4 regions of the Bradyrhizobium sp. 22 genome follow, and region 3 is predicted to be linked to each of the others. Evidence: predicted binding sites of a transcription regulator. Region 3 holds the regulator's gene; each other region holds the start of a gene.
The links. The regulator LexA, encoded in region 3, represses DNA repair genes until DNA is damaged. The targets are predictions, from matches to a motif close to TGTTCNNNNTGTGTTCNG.
Positions count from the first base shown of each region.

Region 1: the regulator LexA is predicted to act here: its motif matches at 2,459-2,476, upstream of recA (recombinase RecA).
Region 2: the regulator LexA is predicted to act here: its motif matches at 2,721-2,738, upstream of K410_RS0111395 (DUF3072 domain-containing protein).
Region 4: the regulator LexA is predicted to act here: its motif matches at 2,087-2,104, upstream of uvrA (excinuclease ABC subunit UvrA).

Region 1 covers NZ_KI519399.1:4,865,629-4,870,396, forward strand. Annotated here, with positions in the region: gene gcvP (aminomethyl-transferring glycine dehydrogenase) at 1-37, shown strand, start outside; gene K410_RS0124930 (hypothetical protein) at 185-1,177, opposite strand; gene recA (recombinase RecA) at 1,279-2,367, opposite strand; gene K410_RS0124940 (hypothetical protein) at 2,739-2,939, shown strand; gene K410_RS40540 (hypothetical protein) at 3,089-3,256, shown strand; gene K410_RS0124955 (DUF2798 domain-containing protein) at 3,908-4,165, opposite strand; gene K410_RS0124960 (DUF6894 family protein) at 4,507-4,740, shown strand; gene K410_RS0124965 (hypothetical protein) at 4,761-4,768, opposite strand, start outside.
Region 2 covers NZ_KI519399.1:2,127,786-2,132,553, forward strand. Annotated here, with positions in the region: gene K410_RS0111380 (Do family serine endopeptidase) at 1-1,457, shown strand, start outside; gene K410_RS0111385 (hypothetical protein) at 1,724-2,086, shown strand; gene K410_RS0111390 (DUF6496 domain-containing protein) at 2,099-2,401, opposite strand; gene K410_RS0111395 (DUF3072 domain-containing protein) at 2,490-2,684, opposite strand; gene K410_RS0111400 (hypothetical protein) at 2,800-3,021, shown strand; gene K410_RS0111405 (hypothetical protein) at 3,047-3,304, opposite strand; gene K410_RS0111410 (hypothetical protein) at 3,446-3,667, shown strand; gene K410_RS0111415 (HWE histidine kinase domain-containing protein) at 3,755-4,768, opposite strand, start outside.
Region 3 covers NZ_KI519399.1:3,515,908-3,520,675, reverse strand. Annotated here, with positions in the region: gene K410_RS0118030 (HAD family hydrolase) at 26-649, shown strand; gene K410_RS0118025 (hypothetical protein) at 818-1,024, shown strand; gene K410_RS0118020 (molybdopterin molybdotransferase MoeA) at 1,232-2,443, shown strand; gene lexA (transcriptional repressor LexA) at 2,619-3,320, shown strand; gene K410_RS40395 (hypothetical protein) at 3,871-4,305, shown strand; partial or broken gene K410_RS36955 (ComEC/Rec2 family competence protein) at 4,313-4,768, opposite strand, start outside.
Region 4 covers NZ_KI519399.1:3,616,935-3,621,702, reverse strand. Annotated here, with positions in the region: gene K410_RS0118520 (outer membrane protein) at 204-983, shown strand; gene K410_RS0118515 (outer membrane protein) at 1,221-1,913, shown strand; gene uvrA (excinuclease ABC subunit UvrA) at 2,200-4,768, shown strand, end outside.

The DNA of each region.
Region 1 (4,768 bases), 1.3 Mb from region 3:
CCCGCCGGTGAGCGATTACGCAGAAGCTGCGGAGTAAGACGCGACGGAGGTTTCGTAGGGTGGGTTAGCGGGCGGTCGCGCGAAGCGCAGGCCGCCGGCGTAACCCACCACTTCAGCTTTCGCGGAGATAAACAGTGGTGGATTACGCCTCCGGCTAATCCACCCTACAACGCTGAATGCGCCGCTAGGGCGAGATCAACAACCGGCGCTCGCCATCCCACCGCCACAGCCGTTCATTGGTGAGAAGTGTGCCGCCCCACCAGCGTTTGATTGGGTTGTGACGGCGAAAATCCTCCCGGCCCGCCAGGACCGCTTCGCCAAACGCCGTCAGCGACAGCCGGCTGCGGCGAAAGGCAGCGTTGCGACTTCTCACGTTGTCCGGATCGAGTGTCGCCAGCTTGCCGTCCAAGCCCGCGATCGCTGGCGCCGGGCCGAATGCGAGTCCTTCGAGCAGCGTGCCGAGCTCCCACTGATCGAAGATGTGTGTCCCCAACGCGCCCGGCCGAAACAGCGCATCGGTACGATCGTGTCCGCCCGCAATCCGCTCGAGAAGCCGCGTCTCGGTCGCCCCCAGTCCCGTCGCCGGCGACGGCAATTCTGCGAGTAGGTCTTCCATGGCCGGCTTCAAAAAATGCAGCTTGCCGAGCGGCCGGCCGAGCAGCCCGGCGCAAAGCTCTGGCGTCGGCGCGCGGTAAGCTTCCCAGGCCATGCTGGCGATCCCAAGATCGCTTTCCACGATATCGAACTGCCGAACGTCACGATGACGAAGTTCCGAGGGATCTGCTTCGCGCAGATTGAAATCGACGCGTCGCAGTCTCAAACTTCCAGTGAGTGACGGCTCGGAGCGCACATAATCGAGGATCCAGATCAGCTGCAATTGACTGTTGGGTTCAGGATCGAACCACAGTTCGATGAAATCGACCCCGTAAGTTTGGCAGACCCAGAGCAACCCACCCGCCCGATCCTGGCGCCTGAGAAGGGGCGATTGATCGACCCTGACGCAATCCGACCAGTGCATCTCGTTTAATGGCCACCTGGCGCCGAGATAATCGATGAGGTGGTGAGGCGTGGGAAGCGGCCCCGAAACGAAACGATAGATGAACGGGACCACCATGTCGGCGCGATCGGCGAGAGCAAGACCGACGCCCGCCGAACTGGTCAGGATCACACGCTGCATGGCCGCCGCACCCCACCCTCAAAACGAAACGGACACCGAAGACGTCGGCAACTCAACGTCCTCAGTGCCCGCTCCTCGCGAAAAACTCTTCGCGTTAAGGCTTACTCGTCCGCCGGCTCCTCGCCGTCGGCATCGCGCTCGGGCGTGCCGGCCAGGATCTGCTCGGCGATCAGGCCAGAGTTCTGGCGGATCGCGGTCTCGATCTTGGCGGTGATGTCGGGATTGGCCTTCAGGAACGCTTTCGAGTTCTCGCGGCCCTGGCCGAGGCGCTGGCTGTCATAGGAGAACCAGGCGCCGGACTTCTCGACGATGCCGGCCTTGACGCCGAGATCGAGGATCTCGCCCATCTTGGAGACGCCCTCGCCGTACATGATGTCGAACTCGACCTGCTTGAACGGGGGCGCCAGCTTGTTCTTGACCACCTTGACGCGCGTGGTGTTGCCGACCACCTCGTCGCGCTCCTTGATCGCGCCGATGCGGCGGATGTCGAGGCGGACGGAAGCATAGAATTTCAGCGCGTTGCCGCCGGTGGTGGTTTCCGGCGAGCCGTACATCACACCGATCTTCATGCGGATCTGGTTGATGAAGATCACCATGGTGTTGGACTTGTTGATCGAGGCCGTGAGCTTGCGCAGCGCCTGGCTCATCAGGCGGGCCTGCAGGCCCGGCAGCGCATCGCCCATCTCGCCCTCGAGCTCGGCCTTCGGCACGAGCGCCGCGACCGAATCGATCACCAGCACGTCCACCGCACCGGAGCGCACCAGCGTGTCACAGATCTCCAGCGCCTGCTCGCCGGTGTCGGGCTGCGAGATCAGGAGCTCGTCGATGTTGACGCCGAGCTTGCGGGCATAGACCGGGTCGAGCGCGTGCTCGGCGTCGATGAAGGCGCAGATGCCGCCCTTCTTCTGCGCTTCCGCGACCGTATGCAGCGCCAGCGTGGTTTTACCTGAGGATTCCGGCCCGTAGATCTCGACGATGCGCCCCTTGGGCAGGCCGCCGATGCCGAGCGCGATATCGAGCCCGAGCGAGCCCGACGACACCGCCTCGATGTCCATGGACCGGTCGTTCTTGCCGAGCTTCATCACCGAGCCCTTGCCGAACTGGCGCTCAATCTGGGAGAGCGCGGCGGCCAGAGCTTTACTCTTGTCCATGGAAGATCCTTCGACGATACGCAGGGCAGTGGCGGACATAGGTCGTGCTCCTTATGGCGAGGATTCGCGCGAGGGACAAACAGTTGCGAGGGCGGCGCGTCGATAAATGCAATGTACTCCATTTGTTCTAGGTTCGCAATATGTTCTTTTGCGATTGGACGGCCGTCCCGTGTTTCAGCCTAACCCCAGGTTGAATGCCGGAGGTCCTTATTGCCGGTGAGGTTGCTCGTCGTGAGCAACCAGCGATGGTCAGCCATCCGGCTCGTCCGTGCGCTGTGCACACAACTGAACAGACGCCGTTCCGTTTATGGATCCTGATCAATCATCACCCCGCGCGGGACCGCGGCGGCTACCGATGATGAGAACCCCGATTGCGCTCACGTCCTTCCGCGCACGGACAGGATCGTGCCATGTTCAAGCGGCGACGTTTCAAGCAACAACTGACCCTTCAAGACCGGCTCTCGGCGTGGGTGAAGCAGGTCAAGGAGGACGCCGCCAGCCTGCCTCCCGGCCCCGAGCGGGACGCCCTCCTCAAGAAGGCGCGCCAGGCTGAATTAGCCAATCATCTGCACGACTGGGTCAAATCCCCCGGGCTGCAACCGCCGAAATAGTCGCGCGGCCGCAACATTCCGCCCCCGGACGAAGCTGGCGCGCATCGACGAGGCTGGCTCGTCGTCATAATTTCGCAATCCTGCGGCACCGAACCTTTTCGCGGTCCCAGGCCTTCTCCAGGACGAGACCGCAACTCTGGGGATCAGACATGACGGACAATGAGCACCGCGAAACGATCAGGCGCAAACCTCTGCCGGAGGCGGCGCTTGAGGAGATGATGAAGTTCGAGCGCACGGAAAACGAGTTCCGCAGGAAGGATCGCGAAGAGCGCGCCAGCGAGCTCCATCTTCCCCTGAATGACATCAAGATCCACTAGAGCCTGCAGCGACCGGCTTCGGAACCGACAGCGGCGTGGCGGCTGACGCTTCCAGCCGGTTCGGGATCGACCGACCTGCAGGGGTGCGTCATGGCGACGAGGCGGCCGCCGCGTGGCCTTGCCGGCGCCACAAATCATTGAGGTATTCAAACACCTCGATCACCACTGAGAGAACACCAGAATTTCCATGCGACCTACTGTGCATGGGGTTGTTTTCCAATTTTTTGAGATTGGCCGCATGCCGACCTGCGATCATCGCAGGCCACGACTGCCGGCGGTGCCCGCCCTACAGCAGCGCCAGCAGCACGAGGCCGATCACCAGCACCACGAAGCCAGCCGCTGTCGCGGCGGCGAACGACCGCTCTACGTTATCCATGATGCCACCCCATCGTCGGCGAGCCACGTTTCCCCCATGGCTGCGCCGAACGGTCTGGAATCTTGCCGACCTGTGTGACCGCAGTTGTGCGAACGGATGTCGAAATTGGGACCGCTGCGGGGCCAGTCTGCGGCCTCGGCTCGGGCCGCCAACCTGCCGCCTGTCAGGCTGCCGTAAGCGGAGCCGGCTAGGATGATGCGGCTATGGCGTTGCAGCCCAGCACCTCAGCCTCCAACGACTCTCCGCCCCGCTTGGCTCTCCCCAGGCGGGGCTTTTCATGCCTGGCTGCCGGCGCGCGGATCCCCCTCCTCCCGGGTCAGGCGCAGCGCGAAGGCGCGGATCGCGGGCGCGGCCAGGAGCACGATCGGCAGCATCGCGGCCCAGGCGATCAGCCACGACGCCATCCAGTGGCCGAGGAAGATCGTCGCGCTGCCGGCGGGCAAGCTGGCGATCCCCGCCGCGATCAGCGAGGTCAGCCCGGACTGGATGATCCCGAACACGAAATGACTGTAGCGACGGGGAATGCCGAGCATGGCGGACCCATGTTGTTTGCCGTCATCACGCAAGCAAGGCACATGCCGCCGCGTGCATCGGAAGCCGTTGGCGGGGACTGGTCTGCGTCGCGTGCCGCCCATCGGCGCAAAGAACGCGACTGGATGCAGCCCAGGAACTCTGTTCTTGGTCGGAGAACCACGGGGTAACCTACCGTCAACCAACAGATTTTCCTTGTCGCGGGAATTTGACGACGATCATCATGTCTGCGGGCGGCGGCATCATCCGTAGCCGCCCGGAATTGATCTGACGCGGGTTTGGGATTGGACTGCGCGCGCCCGTGGCCTTGGGGCGAGGCCGTCACGCGCGATCGGTGCCAGCCATGCCGCTCTATTTCTTTCGTATCCGGAATGGCCGTTATTCCGGCTGCGCCGACCAGGCGACGGAATTTGCCGATCGCGATTCGGCCTGGAAAGAGATGACCAATGTCTGCGCCGACATGACCGCCGGCATTGCGCGCAAGCTCCAGGAAAATTCCGAATGGCACATGGAGCTGCTGGACGAGGCCAAGGAGCCCGTCTTCCGGATCCGCATCGTCGCCGAAACCCTCGACTAGGACGAGGCTCGAGGCCGGCTTCAGTCCG
Region 2 (4,768 bases), 1.4 Mb from region 3:
GCGTGGCCGTGCTGGCGGTTTCACCCGGCGCCTCAAAGTTCGGCCAGATCTCCTTCGTCGCGCCGGCCCAGGCCGCCGAGACCGCCGCGACGCCGCCGGGCTTCGGCGACCTCGTCAGCAAGGTCAAGCCGGCCGTCATCTCGGTGCGGGTCAGGATCGACCAGGACAACGACAAGAGCGCCATGCTGCAACAGAACCGGATGGATTCCGACGGGGAGACGCCGTTCGACCAGTTCTCGCGGCAGTTCGGCTTCCGCTTCCCTGGCGAGCCGAACGGCATGCCGCGCCAGCGCCATCAGATGATCACCGGCGAAGGCTCCGGCTTCTTCATCTCCGCCGACGGCTATGCCGTGACCAACAACCACGTCGTCGACCACGCCGCCTCGGTGCAGGTGACGATGGACGACGGCACGAGCTACACCGCGAAGGTCGTCGGCACCGACCCGAAGACGGATCTCGCGCTGATCAAGGTCGACGGCAAAAGGGACTTTCCGTTCGTCACATTCTCCGACCAGAAGCCGCGCATCGGCGACTGGGTGGTCGCGGTCGGCAATCCCTTCGGCCTCGGCGGCACCGTGACCGCCGGCATCGTCTCGGCCAGCGGCCGCGACATCGGCAACGGTCCCTATGACGACTTCATCCAGATCGACGCGCCCATCAACAAGGGCAATTCCGGGGGCCCGGCCTTCGACATGAACGGCAACGTGATCGGCGTGAACACCGCGATCTTCTCGCCCTCCGGCGGCTCGGTCGGCATCGGCTTCGACATTCCGGCCTCGACCGCAAAGCTCGTCGTCGCGCAGCTCAAGGACAAGGGCGCGGTGACCCGCGGCTGGCTCGGCGTGCAGGTGCAGCCGGTGACGGCCGACATCGCCGACAGCCTCGGCCTGAAGGAGGCGCGCGGCGCCATCGTCGACAACCCGCAGGACGGCAGCCCGGCGGCCAAGGCCGGCATCGCCGCGGGTGACGTCATCACCGCCGTCAACGGCACCGCGATCAAGGACTCCCGCGATCTCGCCCGCACCATCGCCACCCTGGCCCCGGGCAGCTCGGTGAAGCTCGACGTCTTCCACAACGGCACGACCAAGACGTTGACGCTCGCTCTCGGCGAGTTGCCGAACGAGCGGCAGGCCCAGGCAAAAGGCGGTGCCGACCAGGGTAGAGAGCAGCCGAGCGCCGGCACGCCGCGTCTCGGGCTTGGCCTTGCTCCAGCGGCTGAGGTCCAGGGCGCCGGTCAGAAGGGCGTTGTCGTCACCGAGGTGGATCCGCAAGGGCCGGCGGCGCAGCGCGGCATCCAGACCGGCGACGTCATCCTCAATGTCGGCGGCAAGGCCGTGGCCAATGTCGGCGATGTCCGCTCCGAGCTGGCGGAGGCCAAATCGTCCGGTAAGCGCAGCGTGCTGTTGCAGGTCAGAAGCGCCGAGGCGACGAGGTTCGTCGCGGTGCCGCTCGCCTGAAGCCGAGCAACTATCGGCAGACATCAAGAAGGCGGCCCTTGGGCCGCCTTCTTCGTTGGCCGTCACGACTTGCGACGCCAATCGATAACATTTTCGTTAACGGCAGGGATGGTGACCCGGTTCATAAGAAAAAAGCCGTGTTCGCCCATCACAGTTCGAACATGCCCGCCGCGGCAATGACGCCGCGAACGGGTTGCAAGCGTGGAACTTCGCACCTCCGGCCGCTTTGTGGAACTGCCGGTGGTTCGGATTTGATCGGTGCCGACATGGATCGATTGAAGCTCTCGCTGAGGGGTGCGCTGCTTGCGGCGCCGTTCGTGCTCTGGGATGGAGCCGCGCTCGGTCGCGACGACGGCCGCTACGCGAACTCGCCGCTGAAGCCGTGGTTCGACAGCCTGCGCAGCCACCTCGGTCCATGCTGCTCGGACGCCGACGGTTTTGCCGTCGCTGATCCCGACTGGGAATCGCACAACGGGCGTTATCGCGTGCGTCTCGACGGCGAGTGGATCGACGTGCCGGACGAAGCCGTCATCACCGAGCCGAACCGCGCCGGCCGCACCATGGTGTGGCCGGTGAAGACCGCGTTCGGAGTCTCGATCCGCTGCTTCATGCCGGGCAGCATGATCTGAGACGGGCCAGCGTCAACGCTTGCTGGATTTGCGCTTCGACGATTTCTTCGACGATTTCTTGGACGATTTCTTGGCTGTCTTCCTGGTCGTCCGCTTCTTGGACGACGTCTTCTTGGCAGCCTTCTTCGGGACCTTCTTGCCCTTCTTGCGCGCCTTCGACAGGCCGATCGCGATCGCCTGCTTGCGGCTCTTCACCCGTCCGCCGCGGCCTTTGCGGCCGCTCTTGGCGGTGCCCTTCTTGTAGCGCCGCATCTCGCTTTCGACGTCGCTGCCGGCGCTGCGGGAGTAGCGGCGTTTCTTTGCCTTGCGTGCCATGCATGATTCTCCGTTGGCTCAGGAAAACCATCCGGACCCACCATGGTTCCGAAACAGCAGGCCAAGGCCGGCTGCACGCCTAGCCAGGCTAGAAGGAGTTCGCCAGCTCGATCTCCGCTTCCAGCACCTGGATGCGCCGCGCGGCCTCGGTGAAGGACAGATCGCGCGCATATTGCGCGGGCTGATAGGCCTCTTCGCTCAGCCGTTTCAGCCTCAGCCCCTGCGCCCGGGTCATCTGCTCGGCGAGAAAGATCCTGGCGTCGTATTTACCTTGAACCTGCATCCGGCGTCTCCGTCTTCAAATCGTGGCTTGACTATATGTTCTTATTTTGTTCTAACAAGCCATGGACAACAGAATTAATGAAATTCGACGTAAAATCAGCGCCTTGAGGCTGGAGATGGCCGACGTCGAGGCGTCCGTGCGGGATCGCATCAACGGGGATCGTGATTGCGCCGATCAGGCGCTGGCGCAGCTGGATCTGCGCCGAAAGATCAACTTGCTGATCGGCGAGTGGAAGGCGGCCGGCGGCGGCGATGTCCTGCCCGACGTCCACGACCGGGTACGCCTGCGTCTCGTGAAGACAATCGATAAGCCCGCGCGCGCGGCCTCCCGGCGCTGAGGGAGCTCCGCGCCTCACGCGCGTTTCAAGATTGCTTGTCCTCGGCGATGATGAACACGACGCCAGTGAGCGTCGCGCCGATCGCGAAGGTCGTCACCAATGTGAGTGTGAAGACGATCACGGTCTGGCTTCCGCCATTGGCGAGCAGGCTGGCGACGGCGGGATTGCACAGGATCAGCGCGAGACTGAAGACGAGGCCGAGGGCGGCGCCCATCAATGCATGCGTCATCAGCTTGATGAGGCCGGTGGCAGAAATCAGGTCTGACGACTTTTTTGTGCGCATGGGAACTGCATCCCGATTTGGCATGCCAACGCGAGCGGCAATTCGCTTGTTCCAGACGAATGAAGGAAATGTCATCGACCGCTTCATCCGACGTTCATGCTGGTCTTGCGAGGATGAGGCCAGCAAAACGGGAACATCGATATGGGTAAGGTGGTCTTTCTTTATCGCTCGCTGGCCTATCGCAACGCGGCCGCGGACATCCTTCACAAGGCCCGCAAGCTGCCGCGCGGGGCGGAGCGAAGCGCGGCGCGCCGCTATGCCAGGGCATTGCGCGATCTCGCCCAGACGGAAGCCTGGCTCGAGGGGCGCGTTGCGCGCGACCCGCGAATGGCGCGACGCATGAGAAGCGCCGCGTCCGGCTGATGCTTTTTCCGCTCCGTCCGAAACGGAACGGAGGCACTCGCTTATCGCCTTGGCGTATCCACTCGAGGCCGACCGGTCGCCATTCCGCTAACCGGATGCGCGCTGCAATTCGGCGGAGCCGGCGTCCTCGAACTTCCCGGATGGGGCCGTCGCCCCCGTCTTGCGGGTCAGCGGCACCTCCAGGCGGCACAACAGGCCTTCGGCGCGCCAATCGAACCGCGCTTGCCCGCCGAGCTGGGACTCGACGCTCGCCAGCAGGCTCCGCGTGCCGAAGCCGCGCGATTTCGGAGGCATGACGAGCGGACCGCCCGACTCCTCCCAGCTCAGCGTCAGCAATTGCTCCTCGACCTGCCAGCCGATCGTGAGCCGTCCCGATCTGGTCGAGAGGGCGCCGTACTTGGCCGAGTTGGTGAAGAGCTCGTGCAGGGCGAGCGCCAGCGTCTGGGCCGTGGTCGGCAGCAACTGGACCTCCGGACCTGCCAATACGATCTGGCCGCCGAGCGAGTAGGGCGCCAGCTCCTCGTCGATCAGCCTGGAGAGCTCGGCGCCCTGCCAGCTCGACAGCGACAGGATGGTGTGCACGCGCGCCAGCGCATTGATGCGTCCCTCGACGGCGTTGACATAGGCCTTGACCTCGTCGGCCCGGGTAAGACGCACGATCGACTGCGCCAGGGCCAGCGCGTTCTTGGCGCGATGATCGACCTCCCGCGCCAGCAGGTTCTGCCGTTCCTCGGCACGCTTGCGTTCGGTGATGTCAACGGTGACGCCGCTGACGCGGACGACGCGACCGCTATCGTCCACCGTTGCCGCCGCCGTGCCGACGCACCAGCGCACCTCGCCGTCCGGACGCATGATGCGGAATTCGGTCTCGTAGGCCCGCGTGCCCCTGTTGAACTCGGCGATCGCCTTGCGCAGCTGATCGACGTCGTCCGGATGCAGCAGCGCTTGAACGTTGGCCGGGTTGACCTCGAAGCTCTCGGGACTGACGCCGAAGATGCGATACTGCCCTTCGTCCCACATCCAGTCGCCGCTGATCCAGTCCCAATCCCAGGATCCCATCTTGCCGGCCGCGATCGCCATGCTGCGCCGTTGTTCGCTCTC
Region 3 (4,768 bases):
CCGACGCTGAGGTGAAAAGGACGCCATGACATCGCTCTCTCCCGGCAGCGCGGATGCGCTTCTGTTCGATCTCGGGCGCGTGGTCCTCGACATCGACTTCTCCAAGGCGATCGCCTGCTGGGCGGGGCACGCCGGCTGCCAACCCGAAAGCATCCTCGCGCGCTATGTGCGCGACGAGGCCTACCGGCTGCACGAGGTCGGCAAGATCAGCGACGCCGACTATTTCGCCTCGTTACGCGCTTCACTGGGGATCGGCATCTCGGACGCCCAGTTCCTGGAGGGCTGGAACGCGATCTTCGCCGGCGAGATGCCTGAGATCGCCGAGCTGTTGCCGCGTGCGGCAAAGCAGGTGCCGCTCTACGCCTTCTCCAACACCAATCGGCCGCATGTCGATTACTTCTCGAAGGAATATGCCGGTCTGCTCGGCCATTTCCGCGAGCTGTACCTGTCATCCAGCATCGGCCTGCGCAAACCGGACGCAGACGCTTTCGACCATGTCGTCGCGGCGATCGGCGTGCCGGCCGAGCGCATCGTGTTCTTCGACGATCTCGAAGAGAACATCGAGGGCGCGCGGGCGCGCGGATTGACGGCCGTGCACGTGACATCGCCGCGCGACGTCGGGAACGCATTGAAGGCGTTGGGCATTTGACCCCGGCCCGTCGCTAGAAGCAGCCCAATTGCAAGCCGCGTTCGGAACCAAATTTACAAAAACTGTGGAACCTGATCCCTTTGTGCATTTTTATACGGAGTTCCCGGAACGGAATACCACCCTTCGGACTCATGAGTCTGTTGGGACTTCTACATCGGACTGATCGACGTGCTGGGCAAAACCTATCTCACCAAGCAAGCTTCTCTGCTGCTTGAATTCGCAAAAAACACCTCGGATTCCGAGCTTTCCGCCAAGCTGATCAGCAAGGCTGCGGACCTGAAATCGCAGGCCGATCCGCTCCCCGACAGGGACCAGGGCCCCAAACCTCCCGACGTCGCATGGGACGTCAGTCCGGACGATCCGACGGCACCTTGATCACATCACCGGGTGGCGCTGGCCAGCTCAGTGTCGGCCAGGCTCATGCCGGCGTTTCGCCTTTAGAATCACGTGTGCGGACTTGCACTTGCTCGATCACGGAGAGCACGCAGGATAGATCATCCTGCGTGCTGCTTTGCCTCGCGTCTGCAGTCAGCTAGAACTCTCGCCGCCCTATTGAACGATGTGCGAGCAGGAGTTTCGCCCGTGGCCCTGATGCCGGTTTCCGACGCCCTTGCTGCGGTGCTGGCAGGTGCAGAGCCGCTGCCTGAACAGATGGTTTCGCTCGACGAGGCCTATCACCGCGTGCTCGCGCATGACGTCGCGGCGCGCCGCACGCAGCCGCCGCAGGCGATGTCGGCGATGGACGGCTACGCCGTGCGCGCGGCCGATGCGGCAACGGTCGATTCCCGGCTGACGGTGATTGGCGAGATCGCAGCCGGCCGTCCTTTCGCGAGAGCAGTTGGCGCCGGCGAAGCCGTGCGGATCTTTACCGGCGGCGTCATCCCGGACGGAGCGGACGCGGTCGTGATCCAGGAGGACACTGTCGCGGACGGCAACAGCGTCACCATCAAGGAAGCCGCGATCGCCGGACGGCACGTCCGCCCGGCCGGGGTCGATTTCCGCGAGGGTGACGTGCTCCTGCGCAAGGGAACCCGCCTGACGGAGCGCGATCTCGCGCTTGCCGCGGCGATGAATCACCCGGATCTCGCCGTCTGCCGCCGTCCCAAGGTTGCGATCCTCGCCACCGGCGACGAACTGGTGAGGCCGGGCACCACGCCCGGGCACGGCCAGATCGTCTATTCCAACGGCTACGCCCTGCATGCGCTCGCCCGCAGCGAGGGCGCCGAGACCATCGACCTCGGTGTCGCCGCCGACACGCTGGAGGCCACCTCCGCCGGAATCCGCCGCGCCCGCGAGAGCGGTGCTGACATCCTGGTCACGACCGGCGGCGCGTCGGTCGGCGACCATGATCTGGTCCAGCAGGCGCTGCGGGGCGAAGGCATCTCGATGGCGTTCTGGAAGATCGCGATCCGGCCCGGCAAGCCGATGATGCACGGACGGCTCGGCGCAATGCGCGTGATCGGCCTGCCCGGCAATCCCGTGTCGTCCTACGTGTGCGCGTTCCTGTTCATGGTGCCGTTGATTCGCGCCTTGTCGGGCCGTTCAGTGATTCATCATCGCCGCGAGCGCGCCGTGCTGGGCAAGGATCTCGGCGCCAACGACCAGCGCGAGGATTACCTGCGCGCGCGCCTGGAACTGCGCGACGACGGTGCGCAAGTCGCCGTTCCCGTCAGCCATCAGGATTCCTCTCTGCTTGCGAATCTTGCTGCGGCACAGGTACTTCTCGTGCGCGCACCGTTCGCGCCGAAGGCCGAGGCCGGCAGCCCTTGCGAGGTGCTGCGGCTCCCCGTCTGAGTGCACGGCCACACACATTCCGCGAGCTCGCCGCCGTTCACGGTAAATTAAGCAGTTGCGGAACATGTATCGAACATATAGTGTCCGTTCATGATTTGTTTCGAGCATGTAGCGGCTTATCGCTGAACTCATCGTCTCGGAATCGAACGACATCAACCGGGGGACTTTGGTCGAGATGTTAACGCGCAAACAATACGAGCTTCTGAGGTTCATCAGCGAACGTTTGAAGGAAAGCGGTGTGCCGCCCTCCTTCGACGAGATGAAGGATGCGCTCGACCTGCGCTCGAAGTCGGGCATCCACCGCCTGATCACCGCGCTCGAGGAGCGCGGCTTCATCCGCCGCCTGCCCAACCGCGCACGCGCCATCGAAGTGATTAAGCTGCCGGAGCTCCAGGCTGCCGCCGGCGCCCGTCGCGGCTTCACGCCGAGCGTCATCGAGGGCAATCTCGGCAAGGTCCGCGCCAGCTCCAGCCCCTCCATGGACGAGGGCGAGCGGCCCGTTGCGGTGCCCGTGATGGGCCGTATCGCGGCCGGCACGCCGATCGAGGCGTTGCAGACCCGCAGCCACACCATCAGCGTCCCGCCCGACATGCTCGGCACGGGCGAGCACTATGCGCTCGAAGTGCGCGGCGATTCCATGGTGGAGGCCGGTATCCTCGACGGCGACATGGCGCTGATCCAGCGCAACGAGAGCGCCGATACCGGCGACATCGTGGTGGCGCTGATCGACGACGAGGAGGCCACGCTCAAGCGTTTCCGCCGCCGCGGGGCCTCGATCGCACTCGAGCCGGCCAATGCCGCTTATGAGGTGCGCATCCTGCCGCCGAACCGCGTGAAGATTCAGGGCAAGCTGATCGGGCTTTACCGGAAGTACTGATACCCGGAGCTTCAAGCGCCGCGCGCGCTTTCGATCGGCACCGTCGATCCAAGATTGGAGCGAACGCTTGGTCCGCTCCGGCTGGATGGTCCCTCTGGTTCTGCGCTGACCGTCCGGCTCCTCTTCCGCGCGACATCCGGTTCGCAAGCGCAGGCGCGCGGCCATTTCGCTCCGCCGCCAGAGTGCAGGGCAATCGCATTTGAATTTTGCAGAGGTCGTCATGCCCGGGCTTGTCCCGGGCATCCACGTTCATTGTGCTGCGTGGAAGGCGTGGATGGCCGGGACAAGCCCGGCCATGACGCTGCGGAGGCAGCTGGTGACCATCGCCACATGCGATAGCCCTGCGCGTGCCGGCAGTGCTGATACGCCGGCCAAATGCAAGGATGCGATGTTTGTTCCTATCGAATCCGGGAAAGATAATGTGATCGCGCGCTGCGGACGCGAGCCGCAGATTTGCCCATAACCAAGCAGAGCGTTGCAGGCTTCCACTCTGATTGAGGCCTGCGCCTCGACGAGACGCGGGTCGCCATCTTCGCATGAGGAGCACCCGATGTGTGACTACAGCCTGCATGCCGTCGCGACGCGTCCCGCTGAGGTCGGAGAGACGATCGTCACGACAACCTTCCGCGGCACCTCGACGCGCGGCTTCGCCTCCGAAGCCGATCTGTCCGTTGCGGTCTGCCTGCTGCCGGGGACGGAGCTCGCCTTCGCCGACAACGTCCGTTACGACAACCGCTGGATCTGGACGCGCACCGTCAACTCCCGCGTCGGCAAGTTCGGCAAGATCGATCCGCACATTCCCGATCGCCATCACGACGCGATCGAATTTCCTGACGGCAAATACGTGCTGGTGACGCAGCTGGTCGAAGGCCAGCGCGCAACCGTGCTGCAGCTGCCGGTGACGCAGCCGGTCGGCGAGCGCGAGCACAAGCCTGAGATCATCGCCGACAGTCGAGCGGCGGTCACGCGCCAACCGATCGGCTGATCAAAGCTCAGTCCTCGGCCTGAAGATCGGCCTCCGACGGCGTAGCGTCGCGGACGCGCGGAGCCGGCCTCGGCATGAGGGCTCCTTCGAAATCTCCCTCGCCGGCGGCCGCCGGCGACCAGGGGCGGTCTGCACCTCTCGCCTTGACCGCCTGAACCGCAAATCCGTCGCCATGCCGTGTCAGCGCCAGCGCGCCCTGGCGCGCGAGCCGCTGCCGATCCACCACCATCGCCGCGCAATCGGGCGGCGCGGGCCGCGCCGTCACCACCAGCGCGGCGCGGCTGCAATCGTCCGCCAGCGCATCGATCCGCGAGGCCAGCGCGACCAGGCGTCCGTCGGCGAGCGGTGTCACGCAGCCGGATTCGTCGCACGACACTCCCTCGGCCAACGCGCTGCTGCCGGCATCGCGCGGATCGGCGTCGGCCGCCAGCCACTCCTTCAGCAGGAAACCGTCCTTGCCCGC
Region 4 (4,768 bases), 100 kb from region 3:
GAGCGAGGTTCCCGTAAACAGGCAAAACCGCTTAACATTGAGCAAGTTGCGACCCCTGTCGGGCACCGCCAAGTGTGGCATTTGAGAGACGGACTCGGCGCCGTCTTGGGACTACGATCGCCCTGTAATTGAATCATAAGGGCGTCGCGCCTGATCCGCTGCTTCGGGGACTGCGAGAAGCGGCGAAAACTGGGGAGACTGCAATGAACAAGATTCTGATTGGTGCCATCGGTGCAGTGACATTGAGCCTGTCGGCTCCCGCCAGCGCGGCGGATCTCGCCGCGCGGCCCTACACCAAGGCCCCGGCGCCGATGGTCGCCGCCATCTACGACTGGAGCGGCTTCTACGTCGGCATCAACGGCGGCGGCGGCAGCAGCCGCAAGTGCTGGGATTTCGTCACGCCCGGGACCGGCGTCCTGGTTGGCGAGGGCTGTCACAGCGCGACCGGCGGCACGGTTGGCGGCCAGGTCGGTTATCGCTGGCAGTCGACCAATTGGGTGTTCGGCCTCGAAGGCCAGGGCAACTGGGCCGACTTCTCCGGCGACAACATCAGCACGGTGCTCGTGGGCACGGGCCTGCGCAATCGCTCGAAGATCGATGCCTTCGGTCTGATCACCGGCCAGGTCGGCTACGCCTGGAATAACGTGCTGCTCTACGTGAAAGGCGGCGGCGCCGTCGTCAGCGACCGCTACCGCAGCTACGATCTCGTCACGGGTCTCGAGTTCGACCGGGCCAACGAGACCCGTTGGGGCGGCGTTGTGGGCGCAGGAATCGAGTTTGGATTTGCGCCGAACTGGACGGTGGGCCTCGAGTACGACCACATCTTCCTCGGCAACCGCACGATGACTTTCACCGGTTCGGGCAACCTGCTGGCGGCCCCGCTTGGCGCCGTTACACGCTCCGATCGTATCAGCCAGGACGTCGATATCGGCCTGATCCGGGTGAACTACCGCTGGGGCGGGCCGCTGATCGCGAGATACTGATATCTCTCTGACATCGTTCGATGATTGAAGGCCGGCCTCGCGCCGGCCTTTGTCATCGGGAGATCAGATATGCAGCCGTAATGAGTCAGTAACCATCACCTTTTCGACCACTGTGGCTTCTCGGAGACACAACTTGCGGCTTCAGTGGTGTAAGCACTGCCTCAGTTGGGCCGTTGAGTCCGCTGCCCTTCCGTCAGGAAGGCAACAATAGAAACTGGGACTGGGATTAAGTTGAAAATGAAGAAAGTTCTGTTGGCTTCGGCCTGTTTGTTCGCTCTGGCGGCCCCTGCTTCGGCTGCTGATCTCGCGGCTCGCCCCTACACCAAGGCGCCGGTTGCTCCGCTGGCTTCGGTCTACAACTGGACCGGCTTCTACCTCGGTATCGTCGGTGGCGGCGCTTGGGAAGCCTCTTCGGGCGACCCCAAGATGCAGGGCGGCTTCGTCGGCGGCACCGCCGGCTACAACTGGCAGACCGGCAACGTCGTGTTCGGCCTCGAGGCCGATGCCGCCTGGGCTGACGTCAGCGCCTCGGCAGCTGGCACGGTTTTCGTCGCCGGCGTCGGTGGCGTCCCCGCCTCGCTGACCTCCAAGACCGACGCCATGGGCACCGTGCGCGGCCGCATCGGCTGGGCCATCAACAACGTGCTGCTCTACGGCACCGGTGGTTACGCCTGGATCGACAACAAGCTCACCGCCACCCTGGGCGGCCTCTCGGCCTCCGACAGCAAGTTCCACTCCGGCTGGACCGTCGGCGCGGGCGTCGAGGCGTACTTCGCTCCGCAATGGTCGGTGAAGGGCGAGTACCTCTATCGCAGCCTCGACGGCGAGACCTACTTCTCGGGCGCCATTCCCACCGGTACGCTCAACCTCCACACTGTGCAGGTCGGCGTGAACTATCACTTCGGTGGCCCGGTGGTTGCGAAGTACTGATCACGACCGACGGTCACATCGTCACGAAAGGCCGGCCTCGCGCCGGCCTTTTTGTTTTGGCGGTACGTTGTTTTGGCGAATACGCGCCGGTTCAGTGCAGCGCCTGCTGCCAGATGCCGCCAGCGTGCCAACATTCCGTTGACGATTCGCAACTCCCTCTGGAAATCCGCGCGCGTTCTTCCTACGTTCGCTGACAACCCCATCGGCGCCGATCCCGGTTCCGGACGAAGCGCGCCTTTTTACTGGCGCGGTCGCGCACCCATGGGATTCCCTAGGGGCAACTCGGATGGATGAAGTGATCAAGGCGAAGCGCCAACAACAGAACGCGGGCTCGAGCCTGCGCGCAATTACGATCCGCGGCGCGCGCGAGCACAACCTCAAGAACATCGACGTCGAGATTCCCCGCGACAAGCTGGTGGTGTTCACCGGCCTCTCCGGCTCCGGCAAATCCTCGCTCGCCTTCGACACCATCTACGCCGAGGGCCAGCGTCGCTACGTCGAATCGCTGTCGGCCTATGCACGCCAGTTCCTGGAGATGATGCAGAAGCCCGACGTCGACCAGATCGACGGCCTGTCGCCGGCGATCTCGATCGAGCAGAAGACCACCTCGAGGAACCCGCGCTCCACCGTCGGCACCGTCACCGAGATCTACGACTATATGCGCCTGCTCTGGGCCCGCGTCGGCGTGCCCTACTCGCCGGCCACGGGCCTGCCGATCGAGAGCCAGACCGTCTCGCAGATGGTCGACCGCGTGCTCGCCCTGCCCGAGGGCACGCGGCTCTATCTGCTTGCGCCCGTCGTGCGCGGCCGCAAGGGCGAGTATCGCAAGGAGCTCGCCGAATGGCTCAAGAAGGGCTTTCAGCGCGTCAAGATCGACGGCACCTTCTATGAGCTCAGCGAGGCGCCGACGCTCGACAAGAAATTCCCGCACGACATCGACGTGGTCGTCGACCGCATCGTGGTGCGCGCCGACATCGGCCAGCGCCTCGCCGAAAGTTTCGAGACCGCGCTGAAGCTCGCCGAGGGCCTTGCCGTCGTCGAGTTCGCCGACGCGCCCGCGGCCGCACCCACTGAGGAGAAGAAGAAGACCGCCAAGATCCACGACAAGAGCGGCCCCGAGCGCATGCTGTTCTCGGAAAAGTTCGCCTGCCCGGTCTCCGGCTTCACCATTCCCGAGGTCGAGCCGCGCCTGTTCTCGTTCAACAACCCCTACGGCGCCTGCCCCGCCTGCGGCGGCCTCGGCGTCGAGCAGCATGTCGACGAGGACCTCGTCATCCCCGACAAGGATCTCGCCATCGGCAAGGGCGCGATCGCGCCCTGGGCCAAGTCGTCCTCGCCCTATTACGTGCAGACGCTGACCGCGCTCGGCAAGCACTACAAGTTCACCCTGACCACCAAGTGGAAGGACCTGCCGAAGAAGACGAAAGACGCCATCCTGCACGGCTCCGGCGATGACGAGATCAAGTTCTCCTACGAGGACGGGGTGCGCTCCTACGACACCAGGAAGCCGTTCGAGGGCGTCATCACCAACATCAACCGCCGCTACCGCGAGACCGAGAGCGAGTGGGCGCGCGAGGAGCTGGCGAAGTATTTCCACGACGTGCCCTGCGAGGCGTGCAAGGGCTTTCGTCTCAAGCCCGAGGCGCTCTGCGTCAAGGTCGGCGGCAAGCACATCGGCGAGATCTCGGAGCTGTCGGTCAGGAAGGCCGGCGAATGGTTCGAGACCGTGCCTAGCGCGCTCAACGCGCAGCAGAACGAGATCGCCGGCCGCATCCTGAAGGAGATCCGCGAGCGCCTCACCTTCCTGCTCGACGTCGGCCTGAATTACCTCACGCTGTCCCGCTCCTCCGGCACGCTGTCCGGCGGCGAGAGCCAGCGCATCCGCCTGGCCTCGCAGATCGGCTCGGGACTGACTGGCGTGCTCTACGTGCTGGACGAGCCCTCGATCGGCCTGCACCAGCGCGACAACGCCCGCCTGCTCGACACGCTGAAGAGACTTCGCGACCTCGGCAACACCGTGGTCGTGGTCGAGCATGACGAGGATGCCATCCGTCTCGCCGATTACGTGCTCGACATCGGCCCCGGCGCCGGCATGCATGGCGGCAACATCGTCGCCGAAGGCACGCCCGCCGAGATCATGCGCAACCCGAAATCGCTGACCGGCAAGTACCTGACCGGCGAGCTCGAGGTCGAGGTGCCGGAGCGGCGTCCGCCGAACCATCGCCGCACCATCAAGGTGGTCAACGCGCGCGGCAATAACCTCAAGAACGTCACGGCCGAGATTCCGCTCGGCCTGTTCACCTGCGTCACCGGCGTCTCCGGCGGCGGCAAGTCGACGCTGCTAATCGACACGCTCTATCGCGCCATCGCCCGCAAGCTGAACAATGCCAGCGAAGGCGCAGCCCCGCACGACCGCATCGAGGGCCTCGAGCACATCGACAAGATCATCGACATCGACCAGTCGCCGATCGGCCGCACCCCGCGCTCGAATCCGGCGACCTATACCGGCGCCTTCACGCCGATCCGCGAATGGTTCGCCGGCCTGCCCGAGTCCAAGGCGCGCGGCTACGAGCCCGGCCGCTTCTCCTTCAACGTCAAGGGCGGCCGCTGCGAGGCCTGCCAGGGCGACGGTGTCATCAAGATCGAGATGCACTTTTTGCCCGACGTCTACGTCACCTGCGACGTCTGCAAAGGAAAACGCTACAACCGCGAGACGCTCGAAGTCCTGTTCAAGGGCAAGTCCATCGCCGACGTGCTCGACATGACGGTCGAGGAAGCCGCCGAGTTCTTCAAGGCGGTGCCGCGCGTGCGCGAGACGTTCCAGACCCTGCACCGCGTCGGCCTCGACTACATCC